Regions from separate parts of the Streptomyces sp. NPDC048671 genome, predicted to be linked through region 2. Evidence: predicted binding sites of a transcription regulator. Region 2 holds the regulator's gene; the other holds the start of a gene.

What was found. Region 2 encodes HrcA, which represses chaperone genes, less so after heat shock. Its sites were predicted from a motif close to TTNGCACTCNGNNNNNCNGAGTGCNAA; they were not measured.
Region 1: a site for HrcA is predicted at 1,951-1,977, ahead of groL (chaperonin GroEL). Genes of this name have one in related genera too.

The regions. Positions count from the first base shown of each region.
Region 1 is NZ_JBVJHB010000010.1:190,339-197,514, forward strand. It holds gene thrC (threonine synthase) at 1-786, shown strand, start outside; gene ACZ6S6_RS21790 (MoaD/ThiS family protein) at 902-1,180, shown strand; gene ACZ6S6_RS21795 (cold-shock protein) at 1,616-1,822, shown strand; gene groL (chaperonin GroEL) at 2,139-3,761, shown strand; gene ACZ6S6_RS21805 (alpha/beta hydrolase family protein) at 3,880-5,166, opposite strand; gene ACZ6S6_RS21810 (TetR/AcrR family transcriptional regulator C-terminal domain-containing protein) at 5,487-6,203, opposite strand; gene ACZ6S6_RS21815 (CocE/NonD family hydrolase) at 6,393-7,176, shown strand, end outside.
Region 2 is NZ_JBVJHB010000001.1:925,503-932,678, forward strand. It holds gene ACZ6S6_RS04260 (16S rRNA (uracil(1498)-N(3))-methyltransferase) at 1-742, opposite strand, end outside; gene ACZ6S6_RS04265 (nitronate monooxygenase) at 739-1,812, opposite strand; gene dnaJ (molecular chaperone DnaJ) at 1,927-3,063, opposite strand; gene hrcA (heat-inducible transcriptional repressor HrcA) at 3,064-4,080, opposite strand; gene ACZ6S6_RS04280 (MBL fold metallo-hydrolase) at 4,266-4,985, shown strand; gene ACZ6S6_RS04285 (DUF3097 domain-containing protein) at 5,046-5,864, shown strand; gene ACZ6S6_RS04290 (ABC transporter substrate-binding protein) at 5,981-7,176, shown strand, end outside.

The DNA.
Region 1 (7,176 bases), on a different contig from region 2:
CTGGAGCAGGGCAAGGTCGTCATGGCCGCGGTGTACGGCGGTGAGCTGGTCGGTATCGAGGGCAACTACGACGACGTCAACCGCTTCTGCTCGGAGCTCATCGGCGACCCGCTCGGCGAGGGCTGGGGCTTCGTCAACGTCAACCTCCGGCCGTACTACGGCGAGGGCTCCAAGACGCTCGCGTACGAGATCTGCGAGCAGCTCGGCTGGCGGCTGCCCGACCAGATCGTCATCCCGATCGCGTCCGGCTCGCAGCTCACGAAGATCGACAAGGGCCTCCAGGAGCTGATCAGGCTCGGTCTGGTCGAGGACAAGCCGTACCGGATCTTCGGTGCCCAGGCCGAGGGCTGTTCCCCGGTCTCCACCGCCTTCAAGGCCGGTCACGACGTCGTGCGGCCGCAGAAGCCGAACACGATCGCCAAGTCCCTGGCGATCGGCAACCCGGCCGACGGCCCGTACGTCCTGGACATCGCCCGCCGTACCGGCGGCGCCGTCGAGGACGTCAACGACGAGCAGGTCGTCGACGCGATCAAGCTGCTGGCGCGCACCGAGGGCATCTTCGCCGAGACCGCGGGCGGGGTGACGGTCGGTGTGACGAAGAAGCTGATCGAGGCCGGTCTGCTCGACCCGTCGCTCACCACCGTCGTCCTGAACACCGGTGACGGCCTCAAGACGCTGGACGCGGTGGCCGCCACCTCGCAGGCGACGGCGACGATCCGCCCCAGCCTGGACGCCTTCCGCGCCGCCGGCCTCGGCACCGGCGGAGAGGCCGCCGGCGCCAGCTGACGGGCCACCGGCACCAGCTGACAGGCCCGCCGGCACCAGCTGACAGGCCGTCGGCAGCAGTTGAGAGGCTGCCGGCAGCCTCCGACCATCCGTGACTCCAGGAAGGGCACCCACCATGAGCGTCAAGGTCCGTATCCCCACCATCCTCCGCACCTACACGGGCGGCCAGGCCGAGGTCCCGGCCGAGGGCGCGACCCTCTCCCAGGTCATCGAGTCCCTGGAGAAGAACCACCCGGGCATCGCCGCCCGCGTGCTGGACGACCAGGGCAAGCTCCGCCGCTTCGTGAACGTGTACGTCAACGACGACGACGTGCGCTTCGAGGGCGGCCTGGAAGCGGTCACCCCGGACGGCGCGGGCGTCTCGATCATCCCGGCCGTCGCCGGCGGCTGCTGACCCCCGGGACCCGAGTGGTCCCGCTCCACCGCGTCACCGGAATCGCCCCCTCTGCGACAGAAGCGGAGGGGGCGATTCTGTATGGTTGAGCGCGGTAGAGTGTGGGAAGCCCCCTCTGCTGCCCGTGCCCCCCCCGCATATGTGAATGCGCCCGGCCACGACAAGATGCAGCCAAAGTAACTGAACTTCTTGCGCCATAAGTCGCCTTTGCCTGGCCCGACTTGCCCTGGAATCTCATGAGTTACTCATATTCGGGCGATCGGCGCTGCCCAGAATTCTCGTCCGATTGACCTGTTGCAGAGGGCAGTTGGGCAGATACATTCGGCCGCGGTCGACGCGTTCCGGCGCACGCACCCTCTCCTGACGGAGGGTGAGTTCTGACCCGGGCCCGCGAAGTGCGGTCCTGTGCAAGGGCCAGTAATAGGGGAGTTAGGCATGGCTCAGGGCACCGTCAAGTGGTTCAACGCGGAGAAGGGGTACGGCTTCATCGCGGTCGACGGTGGTGCGGATGTTTTCGTCCACTACAGCGCGATCCAGATGGACGGATACCGCACCCTCGAAGAGGGTCAGCGAGTTGAATTCGAAATCTCGCAGGGCCAGAAGGGGCCGCAGGCGGACATGGTCAAGCTCGCTGTCGGCTGAGCTCGGCACGGTCGGCCAACGACACTACTCACGCACGGAGGGCCCGTACCCCCTGGGGTACGGGCCCTCCGTGCGTCCGGAACCCCTCCGCAAGCGTCGGCCGGTTGTCCACACTCCGGAGGGGGACGCTTGCACTCTCGGGGGTCGAGTGCTAATCATTGGGCTTAGCACTCTCCGGGTGAGAGTGACAGAAACTTGGACCGGGCCGGTGAGGCCCGCAGGTCTGTCGGGGCAAGGAACCGGCAGGCGGCAGGCCGTCCGTCGCGGGCGCCACTCGGTCCGGAGAATCCACCCCTGTCCGGGAGGACCACTTCATATGGCCAAGATCATCGCGTTCGACGAGGAGGCCCGGCGCGGTCTTGAGCGCGGCATGAACCAGCTCGCCGACGCCGTCAAGGTCACCCTCGGCCCCAAGGGCCGCAACGTCGTCCTTGAGAAGAAGTGGGGCGCCCCCACGATCACCAACGATGGTGTTTCCATCGCCAAGGAGATCGAGCTGGAGGACCCGTACGAGAAGATCGGTGCGGAGCTGGTCAAGGAGGTCGCCAAGAAGACGGACGACGTCGCCGGCGACGGTACGACCACCGCCACCGTTCTCGCTCAGGCGCTCGTCCGCGAGGGCCTTCGCAACGTGGCCGCGGGTGCGAACCCGATGGCTCTCAAGCGGGGCATCGAGAAGGCCGTCGAGGCCGTCTCCGCCGCCCTCCTGGAGCAGGCCAAGGACGTGGAGACCAAGGAGCAGATCGCTTCGACCGCCTCCATCTCCGCCGCTGACACCCAGATCGGCGAGCTCATCGCCGAGGCCATGGACAAGGTCGGCAAGGAAGGCGTCATCACCGTCGAGGAGTCCCAGACCTTCGGGCTGGAGCTTGAGCTCACCGAGGGTATGCGCTTCGACAAGGGCTACATCTCGGCGTACTTCGCCACGGACATGGAGCGCATGGAGTCGTCCCTGGACGACCCGTACATCCTGATCGTGAACTCGAAGATCAGCAACGTGAAGGACCTCCTTCCGCTGCTGGAGAAGGTCATGCAGTCCGGCAAGCCGCTGCTGATCATCGCCGAGGACGTCGAGGGCGAGGCCCTGTCGACCCTGGTCGTCAACAAGATCCGTGGCACCTTCAAGTCCGTCGCCGTCAAGGCTCCGGGCTTCGGTGACCGCCGCAAGGCCATGCTCGGCGACATCGCCATCCTCACCGGTGGCACCGTCATCTCCGAGGAGGTCGGCCTCAAGCTGGAGAACGCCGGTCTCGACCTGCTCGGCCGTGCCCGCAAGGTCGTCATCACCAAGGACGAGACGACGATCGTCGACGGCTCCGGTGACAGCGACCAGGTTCAGGGTCGCGTCAACCAGATCCGTGCCGAGATCGAGAACTCCGACTCGGACTACGACCGCGAGAAGCTCCAGGAGCGCCTCGCGAAGCTGGCCGGCGGCGTGGCCGTCATCAAGGCCGGTGCCGCGACCGAGGTCGAGCTCAAGGAGCGCAAGCACCGCATCGAGGACGCGGTGCGCAACGCCAAGGCCGCCGTCGAGGAGGGCATCGTCGCCGGTGGTGGCGTGGCTCTGCTCCAGGCCTCGGCCGTCTTCGAGAAGCTGGAGCTCTCGGGTGACGAGGCGACCGGCGCCAACGCCGTCAAGCTGGCGCTGGAGGCCCCGCTCAAGCAGATCGCCGTCAACGGTGGTCTCGAGGGTGGAGTCGTCGTCGAGAAGGTGCGCAACCTGCCGATCGGTCACGGCCTCAACGCCGCGACCGGCGAGTACGTCGACATGATCGCCGAGGGCATTATCGACCCGGCGAAGGTCACGCGCTCCGCTCTGCAGAACGCCGCGTCCATCGCCGCGCTCTTCCTCACCACCGAGGCCGTCATCGCCGACAAGCCGGAGAAGGCCTCCGCGGCCGCTCCGGGCGGCATGCCGGGCGGTGACATGGACTTCTGATCCTGACGGATCGGTAGCTCCTGCACAGCTGTACGAACGTCGGCCCCCGGGGATCACTCCCCGGGGGCCGACGTCGTTCCTACGCGTCCGTACTCTTACTTGTCCGTACGCGCCCCGGCTACGGCGTGAACACCATCTCCGGGAAGCGGTCCGAGGGGCCGTCCAGCAGCTGGTCGTCGTGCCCGCGCAGCCACCGCCCGAAGAACGACGCCACATACGCGCGGCTCGCGGCCGTGGCCCGCTCCGGCCGCACCGTCCCGACCGCTGCCGCCAGACCGCCGTCCGGCTCCGCGCCCTGCCGGGCCAGTCGCGGCAGCAGCGCCTGCGCGTCGGTGTACGAGGCGTGGCGCGAACCGGTCAGGGTGACGTTCGCCTTCCAGCCGCGGGTGTTCTTCCAGAACGCGGCCCAGGACGGCTGTTGCCGGTAGTCGCCCGAGCTCTCGCCGACCGTCCCCATCAGCAACAGCGGCCGGTCCAGCCCCTCCAGCGCCACCGTGCTCAGCCGGCTGCCGTCCGGCAGCTCGCCGCCCACGTAGTCCATCTGTCCGTCCATGTTGATGCCCGCCCGGATCCGCCGGTCGTCGTGCATCGTCTGCGCCGCGGTGAAGCCGCCCCCGGAGTGGCCGAACATCCCGGTCCTGCGCAGATCGAGTACGTCCCCGAAGCGCGTCCGGTTCAGTTCCGGCAGCCGGTCGAGCACGAACCGGGTGTCGGCGACCCGTACCGCCATGATCTTCCGCAGCAGGGCGCTGATCACGTCCGGATCGGTGGACGGCGCCCCGTCGTAGAGCCGCATGGTGGCGAGGCGCCCGCCGGGGAACTCCACCTCGGTCGCCTCGTGGGTGTGGTCGATCGTGACGACGGCGTACCCGTGGCTCGCCAGGTCGTCCACCAGGGCGGTGTTCCAGGTGCGCGGGTCCCCGAGCCCGCTGGAGTACAGCACGACGGGCAGCCGGCCGGCCCGTGCGGCGACGGGTGCGTCGCGGCGGGCGTGGCTGAGCGTGTCGCCCCAGTCGACGGACCCCGGTGCCATCCCCAGGTTCAGGACGGCGGCCCCGTCCGCTCCGCCGAAGTGGGCGGCCGCCGCAGCCGTCATGTGCGGCTCCCGCCGCGCGGATCCGCCGGGTGCGGCCGGGTAGCGGACGCTGATCATGAGCTCGCGGCGGGCGGAGGTGCCCGGCAGCCACGGCTCGGTCCGCGCCTGGTCGACGAGGTGGAGCACGGTGGAACCGACCTCGAACGGGCCGGTGGGCCGGGGCAGTCGGGCGGTCGGCAGGGGGCGCGTACGGCGGTCCCCGGCCGCGAGGGACGGCACGGCGCCGGTGGCCAGCAGGGCGGATGCGGCGAGGCCGGTGACGAGGACCTGCCGGCGGTTGTGGGTACGAGTACGCGGGACTGCGGGCACCTGGAACTCCCCGTTCGGGCGGGCGCGGCACGGCACGGCACGCGGTGTGGGTGCGCGTGGGCGTGCGGCGGAGGCGTGTGTGGCGGGCGTGTGCGGCGGTACGTGTGCGGCGATACGTGTACGGCGGTACGTGTACGGCGATACGTGTACGGCGGTACGGGTGCCGGGCGGTAGGTCTGCCGGGCGGTAGGTGTGCGAACACCTCCACGATGCCTCTCGCAGCCCTGCCCGCGCGTGATACCCCGGTGCTCATTCGGCGGCCCGGTGGGCGGTACCCAGGTATGAGATCCGCCGTGCCCTCAGGCCGGCACCCGGCCGGATCAGCCGGCGTCGAGGCCGTCGACCAGCCGGGTGAGGAAGCGGCCGAACGTGGCGTCGGGGGTGAGTGGCCGGCCGGCCGCGGAGAGCGCCTCGGCCAGCTCCGGATGACGGCCGTCCGCGGCGACGGCCGCGAGGTAGAGCGCCTCGGCGGCGGCCCGGCCGGGCGACCGCGCGGCCTCGGCCTGGGCGACCTCGTGGGCGACATGCCCGGCCACGAACGCGGTGAGCTGGGCGAAGATCTCCAGCCGCGCCGCCCCGTCAAGACCGCTGGGCCGCAGCGCGGCCAGGGCGTGTTCCAGGAACGCGAGGGTGTTGGGGCCGAGGGTCCGGCGGGCCTGCACGGCGGCGGGCAGCCAGGGGTGGCGGAGCATGTGCTCGCGCTGGAGGTGCCCGAGGGCCTTCAGATCGGTGCGCCAGTCGCCGGTGAGGGGGCCGGAGACGGGGAGTTCGCCGGAGACCTGGTCGATCATCAGGTCCAGCAGCGTCTCCTTGTCGGGGGCGTAGCTGTAGAGGGACATGACCCCGGCGCCCACCTCCGCGGCGACCCGCCGCATGGTGACCGCGTCGATGCCCTCGGCGTCGGCCAGGGCGACGGCCGCCGCCGTGATCGCCTCGCGGCTGAAGGCGGGCCTGCGGCCCCTGCGGGGACGGTCCGGGCTCAGCCAGAGCTCTCTGGGGTCGACGCCGGTGGCGCCGGGCCCGTCGGTACGGGGCACGGTCCTGCGGCTCCCTTCGCCACTGCTGCGGCACCTGTCGCGAGTCCGCTCGGCTGCGGCGCCCGCCGAAGCCGTCGCCGTGACGGCCTCCTGCGCAGGACGTCACTGCTGTGAATCCTGTTGAGCACATCCAAGCATCCAGTATTCTCGTACACGGTACGAGAATGCACGGAGCGATGGAGGCGAACGATGACATCACCCACGCGCGACGCCCTGCCGGGATCCGCCCGGACGCCGTCGCCGGCGAAGCCGCCGCTGTCCTCCCGGATGGTGCGGGCCACCTGGCGCGGGCTCCCGGCCCGGCGCCACAGGGCCGGCTGGGAACCGGGTCTGGTGGTACCGGCCGCCGACGGCAGCCCGCTGATCACGGACCACTACTTCCCGCGTGCGGAGGGCGACTTCCCCACCCTCCTCGTGCGCTCGCCGTACGGGCGGGGCGTGCCGTGGTCGCCCCAGTACGGCATCCTCTTCGCCGAGCAGGGCTTCCACGTGATCGTGCAGAGCTGCCGGGGCACCGGTGGCTCGGGCGGCCGCTTCGACCTCTGGCGCAACGAGGCGCCGGACGGCCTGGCCACCGTGTCCTGGCTGCGCGAACAGCCCTGGTTCAACGGCACACTCGGCACGGTCGGCCCCAGTTACCTCGGCTATGTGCAGTCGGCACTCGCCCTGGACCCGCCGCCGGAGCTGAAGGCGATGGTGATGCAGGTGGGCCTCCAGGACCCGCACGCGCTCTTCCACACGGACGGCGTGCTCCATCTGGAGGCGGCGCTCCTCGTCGGCGTCGGCATGACGTACCAGCACCGCGGCATGGCCGCTTTCGGCCGAGCGGCGATGCGTCTGCAGCGCCGGATGCCCGCGATCGCCTCCGCGCGGCCGCTGCGCGGGGCGTTCGCGGCCGCGCTCGGGTACGAAGTGCCTTGGCTGGAAGAGGTGATGGCCCATCCGGACGCGGACGATCCGTACTGGCGGGGCG
Region 2 (7,176 bases):
ACCATCGGCCGGTGCGCCCCAGCAGCAGGGCCGTCGCCGCGGTGCCCGCCGTCGAGGTGCGCAGTACGGTCGGTCCGAGCCGGCAGGTCCGGGCCCCGGCAGCGGCGAACGCGGCCAGCTCGTCGGGCGAGACGCCGCCCTCCGGGCCGACGACCAGCACGATCTCGCCCGCTTCGGGCAGGGCGACGGTGGCCAGCGGTTCGCTGTCGTACCCGCGGTCCTCGTGCAGTACGGCCGCGAAGTCGGCTGCGGCCAGAAGTGCGGCGACCTGCTTGGTCGTCATCGCGTCCGCCACCTCCGGGAACCGCACCCGGCGCGACTGCTTGCCGGCCTCGCGGGCCGTGCCGCGCCATTTCGTCAGGGCCTTCAGGCCCCGGTCGCCCTTCCACTGGGTGATGCAGCGCCCGGCCTGCCACGGCACGATCGCGTCGACGCCGGTCTCCGTCATCGTCTCGACGGCGAGCTCGCCGCGGTCACCCTTGGGCAGGGCCTGGACGACGGTGATGCGGGCGCCGGGGCGGGGTTCCTCGTGGACGGGGTCCAGACCGGTGAGCACCAGCCGGTCCTTGCCCTCGGCGGCCGTCACCACACCTTGCGCCCAGCGGCCCCGGCCGTCCGTCAGGACGACGTCCTCACCGGCGCGCAGACGTCTCACCGAGACGGCGTGCCGTCCCTCCGGCCCCTCCAGGACGAACCCCGGGCCCGTGGGCATCTGTTCGACGACGAAGACGGGTGCCGTCACTGCGTGCTCCTTGTGCTCACTGCCGCCCGTGCGGCGTCGATTTCCTCGGCGAGCAGCGCGACGAGCCGGCCGGCCGTCAGCTCGCGTGCCATCCGGTGTCCCTGGCCCGCCCAGAGCGCCATGCCCTGCGCGTCCCCGGCCTTGGCCGCCGCCTTGCGCAGCGGTGCGGTCAGCTGGTGGATCTGCGGGTAGGCGGCGGGGGCGTACGGCCCGTGCTCGCGTACGAAGCGGTTGACCAGGCCGCGGGCCGGGCGCCCGGAGAAGGCGCGGGTCAGGGTGGTGCGGACGAACAGCGGATTGGTCAGGGCCTGCTTGTGCAGCAGATGGGCGCCGGACTCGGGGCAGATGAGGAAGGCGGTGCCGAGCTGCCCGGCATCGGCCCCCGCCGCGAGCACGGCGGCGATCTGGGAGCCGCGCATGAGCCCGCCGGCGGCGATGACCGGGATCTGCACGGTCTCGCGCACCTGGGCGACCAGGCTGAGCAGCCCGGTCCCGACGCCGTCGGCCTGCGGGTCGTCGCGGTGGGTGGACTGGTGGCCGCCCGCCTCGACGCCCTGGGCGCAGACCGCGTCGGCGCCCGCCCACTGCGCGGCCTGGGCCTCCTCGGGCGTGGTGACCGTCACGACGGTGTACGTGCCCACCGCGGCGAACGCGTCGAGGGTGTCGCGGGTCGGGCAGCCGAAGGTGAAGGAGACGACCGGGACCGGGTCCTCCAGCAGGATGGCGAGCTTGGCCTCGTAGCCGTCGTCGCCGCCGGAGTCGGTCTCACCGAGCGGGGTCTCGTACCAGGTGGCCTCGCCCGCGAGCTGGTGCCGGTACACCTCGACGGCGCTCGGGTCGGCGAGATTGGGCTGCGGCATGAAGAGGTTGACGCCGAAGGGCTGGCCGGTCAGTCCGCGGACCTGCTTGATGTCGTTGTACATGCCGTCCGCGGTCTTGTACCCGGCGGCCAGGAAGCCGAGTCCGCCCGACTCGGCCACGGCGGCGACGAGCTGCGGGCAGGAGACGCCGCCCGCCATCGGGGCCTGCACGATCGGATACCGGCAGAGATCGGTCAACGCGGATGGCATGACGGCATGGTGTCATGTCCTTCCTGTCCCGTGATGCGCACCCCGTGGCCACGTTATGTCCGCAATGCCGTACGGGCCCGGAAATCCGGGCCCGTACGGTGTCGAAGCGTGGGACTAGCGCCCGTTGAACGCGTCCTTCAGCCGGGAGAACAGGCCCTGCTGACCGGGCTGGAACTGGCCGGTGGGCCGCTCCTCGCCGCGCAGTTTCGCCAGCTCCCGCAGGAGGCGTTCCTGTTCGGGGTCCATCTTCGTCGGGGTCATGACCTCGACGTGCACGATCAGGTCGCCGCGGCCGCCGCCCCGCAGGTGGGTGATGCCGCGCCCGTGCAGCGGGACGGACTGGCCGGACTGGGTGCCCGGCCTGATGTCGACCTCCTCCAGGCCGTCGAGCGTCTCCAGCGGCACCTTGGTGCCGATGGCCGCCGCCGTCATGGGGAGGGTGACCGTGCAGTGCAGATCGTCGCCGCGCCGCTGGAACACCGCGTGCGGCAGCTCGTGGATCTCGACGTAGAGATCACCGGCCGGGCCGCCGCCGGGGCCGACCTCGCCCTCGCCCGCGAGCTGGATGCGGGTGCCGTTGTCGACACCCGCGGGGATCTTCACGGTGAGGGTGCGCCGCGAGCGGATGCGGCCGTCGCCGGCGCACTCCGGGCAGGGGGTCGGCACGACCGTGCCGAAGCCCTGGCACTGCGGGCAGGGCCGCGAGGTCATGACCTGGCCGAGGAACGACCGGGTGACCTGGGAGACCTCGCCGCGGCCGCGGCACATGTCACAGGTCTGGGCCGAGGTGCCGGGTGCGGCGCCCTCTCCGCTGCACGTCGTGCAGACGACGGCCGTGTCGACCTGGATGTCCTTGGTCGTGCCGAAGGCCGCCTCGGAGAGGTCGATCTCCAGCCGGATCATGGCGTCCTGGCCGCGCCGGGTGCGCGAACGGGGTCCGCGCTGCGACGCCGTGCCGAAGAACGCGTCCATGATGTCGGAGAAGTTGCCGAAGCCGCCCTGTCCGAAGCCGCCCGCGCCACCTCCGCCGGAGGCGGACAGCGGGTCGCCGCCGAGGTCGTAGACCTGCTTCTTCTGGGCGTCCGACAGCACCTCGTAAGCGGCGTTGATCTCCTTGAACCGCTCCTGGGTCTTCGGGTCGGGGTTCACATCCGGGTGCAGCTCGCGTGCGAGCCGCCGGAAGGCCTTCTTGATCTCGTCCTGGGAAGCGTCGCGGCGCACGCCGAGTACGGCGTAGTAGTCCGTGGCCACCTACGACTCCGCCAGGATCTGTCCGACGTAACGTGCCACTGCGCGTACCGCTCCCATCGTTCCGGGGTAGTCCATGCGGGTCGGTCCGACCACGCCGAGTTTGGCGACTGCTTCGTCGCCCGAACCGTAGCCGACCGCGACGACGGACGTGGAGTTGAGGCCCTCATGGGCGTTCTCGTGCCCGATTCGTACGGTCATGCCCGAGTCCGTTGCCTCGCCGAGCAGCTTCAGCAGTACGACCTGCTCCTCCAATGCCTCCAGCACCGGCCGGATCATCACAGGGAAGTCGTGCCCGAAGCGGGTGAGGTTGGAGGTGCCGCCGATCATCAGCCGCTCCTCCGTCTCCTCGACGAGGGTTTCGAGCAGGATCGAGAGCACGGTGGACACGGTCGTCCGGTCCTCGCTCTCGAAGGATTCCGGCAGGTCCTGCACCAGTTGCGGGACGTCCGCGAAACGGCGTCCCACCACCCGGCTGTTGAGCCGGGCCCGCAGATCGGCGAGAGCGGTCTCACCGAACGGCGTCTGGCAGTCGACCAGCCGCTGTTCGACCCGGCCGGTGTCCGTGATCAGCACGAGCATCAGCCGGGCGGGGGCCAGCAGGAGCAGTTCCACGTGCCGCACCGTCGAGCGGGTCAGCGAGGGGTACTGCACGACGGCGACCTGCCGGGTCAGCTGCGCGAGCAGCCGTACGGTACGTCCCACGACATCGTCGAGGTCGACCGCGCCGTCGAGGAAATTCTGAATGGCCCGGCGTTCCGGCGACGACAGGGGCTTGACGCCCGCGAGCCGGTCGACGAAGAGCCGGTAGCCCTTGTCCGTAGGGATGCGTCCCGCGCTGGTGTGGGGCTGGGCGATGAAGCCCTCGTCCTCCAGCACCGCCATGTCGTTGCGGACGGTGGCCGGGGAGACCCCCAGCTTGTGCCGCTCCGTGAGCGCCTTGGAGCCGACGGGCTCCTCGGTGCCGACATAGTCCTGGACGATGGCGCGCAGCACTTCGAGTCTGCGTTCGCTGAGCATCGCGCACACCTCCAGCTGTCTACCTCGGTCGATCTCGGGTCGTTCCCGGGACTTCTCCTGGCACTCTGTCCGTTCGAGTGCCAGCAATTCCCCGGTCAGTGTACGGCGACGGGGTGGGCCCCTAGCAAGGGCGACCGGCCACGCTACCCCGAGACCGCGCAGGTCGTTGCCGATAGCGTCGTCGTATGGACGTCGCTTGGGAAGAGTTCGGCTGGGAGCGGTTGGGTGACGGAGTGGGCCGGCGGCGGCTGCCCGGCTGGGACGCGACGGTCGCACTGGTGGTCGGAGCGGGCGGGGCGCTTCTCTACGACACGGGTTCGACGCTCCGGGAGGGCGTCGAACTGCGGACCGGGGCCGAGCGGCTGCTCGGGCGGAGGGTGACACATATCGCACTGAGCCATCCGCACTTCGACCACGTGCTGGGCACGGCCGCCTTCGCCGGGGCCCGGGTGTACGGGGCGGCCGGTCTGACGGACCTGCTGCGGGCCGGGGCCGACGGCCTGCACCGCTCCGCGGTCGCGCACGGGGTGTCCGAACACGACGCGGCGGAGGCCGTGGACGTGCTGGTGGCCCCGCACCACCAGGTGTACGGGGAGTGGACGCTCGACCTCGGCGGCGGCCGTCAGGTGCTGCTGGCCGACGTGGGCCCTGGGCACACCGGCCACGATCTGGCGGTGCTGGTGCCCGGCTCGCCCGCGGTCGTCCTCTGCGGCGACCTGGTCGAGGAGTCCGGTGAACCGCAGGCGGGGCCGGACGCGGTCGTCTCCCGCTGGCCGGCCGCGCTGGACCGGCTGCTGGCACTGGGCGGCGAGGACGCGGTGTACGTACCCGGGCACGGAGCGGTGGTGGACGCCGCGTTCGTCCGGGCGCAGCGCGACGCGTTGGCCGGGCTCTTCGCGGCCTGAACGGCACGGGCGGCGCCCCCTCCGGCGTGTCGTGAGGCCGGGCCGTCCTATCGTCGTGCGATGCGCAGCTATCAGCCGGACCTGACCCCGCCGTGGAAGAAGTCCGCCCCCGCCCCCGAGGTGCCCGCCGATCCGGATCTGGTCGTGGAGGAGGCCGTCACCGGCTTCTGCGGTGCGGTGATCCGCTGCGAGAAGACGGCCGCGGGCCCGGCGGTGACCCTGGAGGACCGGTTCGGCAAGCACCGGGTCTTCCCGATGGAGCCGCGCGGCTTCCTGCTGGAGGGCCGGGTGGTGACGCTGGTACGGCCGTCGGCCGGCGGCCCCGTCCGGCCCGCCCGTACGGCCTCCGGCTCGGTGGCGGTCCCCGGAGCGCGGGCGCGGGTGGCGCGGGCCGGGCGGATCTACGTGGAGGGCCGGCACGACGCGGAGCTGGTCGAGCGGGTCTGGGGCGACGACCTCCGGATCGAGGGCGTGGTCGTCGAGTACCTGGAGGGCATCGACGACCTGCCGGCGATCGTGCGCGAGTTCTCGCCGGGCCCGGACGCGCGCCTCGGCGTGCTGGTCGACCATCTGGTGCCGGGTTCCAAGGAGTCCCGCATCGCGGCACAGATCTCGGACGGGAACGTCCTGGTGGTCGGTCATCCGTACATCGACGTGTGGGAGGCGGTGAAGCCGTCGTCCGTGGGAATCGGCGGCTGGCCGGTGGTGCCGCGCGGCCAGGACTGGAAGACCGGCGTGTGCCGTTCGCTGGGGTGGCCGGAAAACACCGGTGCGGCCTGGCAGCGGATTCTGTCCTCGGTCCACTCCTACCGGGACCTGGAGCCCGAACTCCTGGGCCGCGTAGAGGAATTGATTGATTTCGTCACGCTTCCCGCCTGATGTCCGGCGGGTCTTCCCGCCAATCCCGGGCTGATCCCCACCATTGCCTGCGCACCACGCGCATCATCGGTTATTGAGTGGTTCCTGGCTCTTTTCGCGAGGGAAGGCACGGGGCGATGGTGCGCGAGGTATGGCGGGACAGTGCGGACAACGAGGCGGCCTCGGCCGTCTTCCACTTCGTGCAGCAGCTCATCGACCGCTACCGGGACAACCGGCCGGTGATGCCGCTGGTGGTCCTCCAGGCCGCCGACGCGGACGTCCCGGCCACCGTGGACGCCAGGGTCGAACAGATCGTGCGCCGGATCCACCACGCCAACCAGCTGCGCCGCGTGCCGCTGAAACTGCTCGACGGCCGTGGCGAGACGCCGTACGAGGCAGCGCTCGACATGGTCCGCACGCTGACCGAGAAGCCGTGGGAGACCCGGAGCAGCTCGCAGTACAAGCCCTTCGTCTTTCCCCGCTCGCGGCTGCTCGGCGCCATCGAGCAGGCCACCGCGGACGTGGTCCGGGAGCCGGACCCGGGCGGCTCACCCGATGACCGCGACGAACGGATCCTGGAGCAGCTGAGCACGCTGCGCTGGCGGGTCAGCCGGCGGGGCCCGCGCAACTGGCTGGGCGCGTTCAGGGAGTCGGTGCGGCCGGAGACGTTCCTCGGGGCCGTCGTCATCGCGGTGCTCGGTGTGCTGCTCGGCGAGATCGGCTGGGTGCCCACCACGCTGGTGGCCGTGGGCGCGGTGCTGGGCCTCGCGGTCGTCCGGCTGGTGACGACGTCGGCGCCGCCGCTGCTGTGGCTGCGGCGGGCCAGCAGATGGTTCGCCACCACGTCCTCGCTGGCCGCGGCCGGCACCGGATACCCGTCCGACGGCTGGTCCCGGTTCTCGCCCAGCGGGTCGTGGCGGGTCATCCGGGTCCGGGCCGCGGTGGTCGCCGGGCGGGTGGCGGACGCGGCGGCGGGCGACGAGCAGTCCCGCCAGTTCCATCTGGAGCTGCGGGTCCAGGCGCTGCTGGAGGACCTGCGGAACAACTACCGCCCCCACGCGCTGGACTGGCGGCGCGGGAAGCGCACCGTGCCGCCGGTGGTGTTCCTCCCCACCGCCTGCCAGAGCAACGGCGGCATCCAGCTGATCAACGCCATCAACAACGTCCGCTCCCGGCGCAGCGAGGTGGATCCGCTGCTGCTCCTGGCCTCGCTGCCGGCCGCCGAGATACTGCGGCACACCCCGCCGCTGCCCGCCGAGCCGCTGCCCACGCACACCGGCGCGGCGCGGGCCCGTTACGACAACTGGATCAGCCATCTCAGCATCGGCCAGTC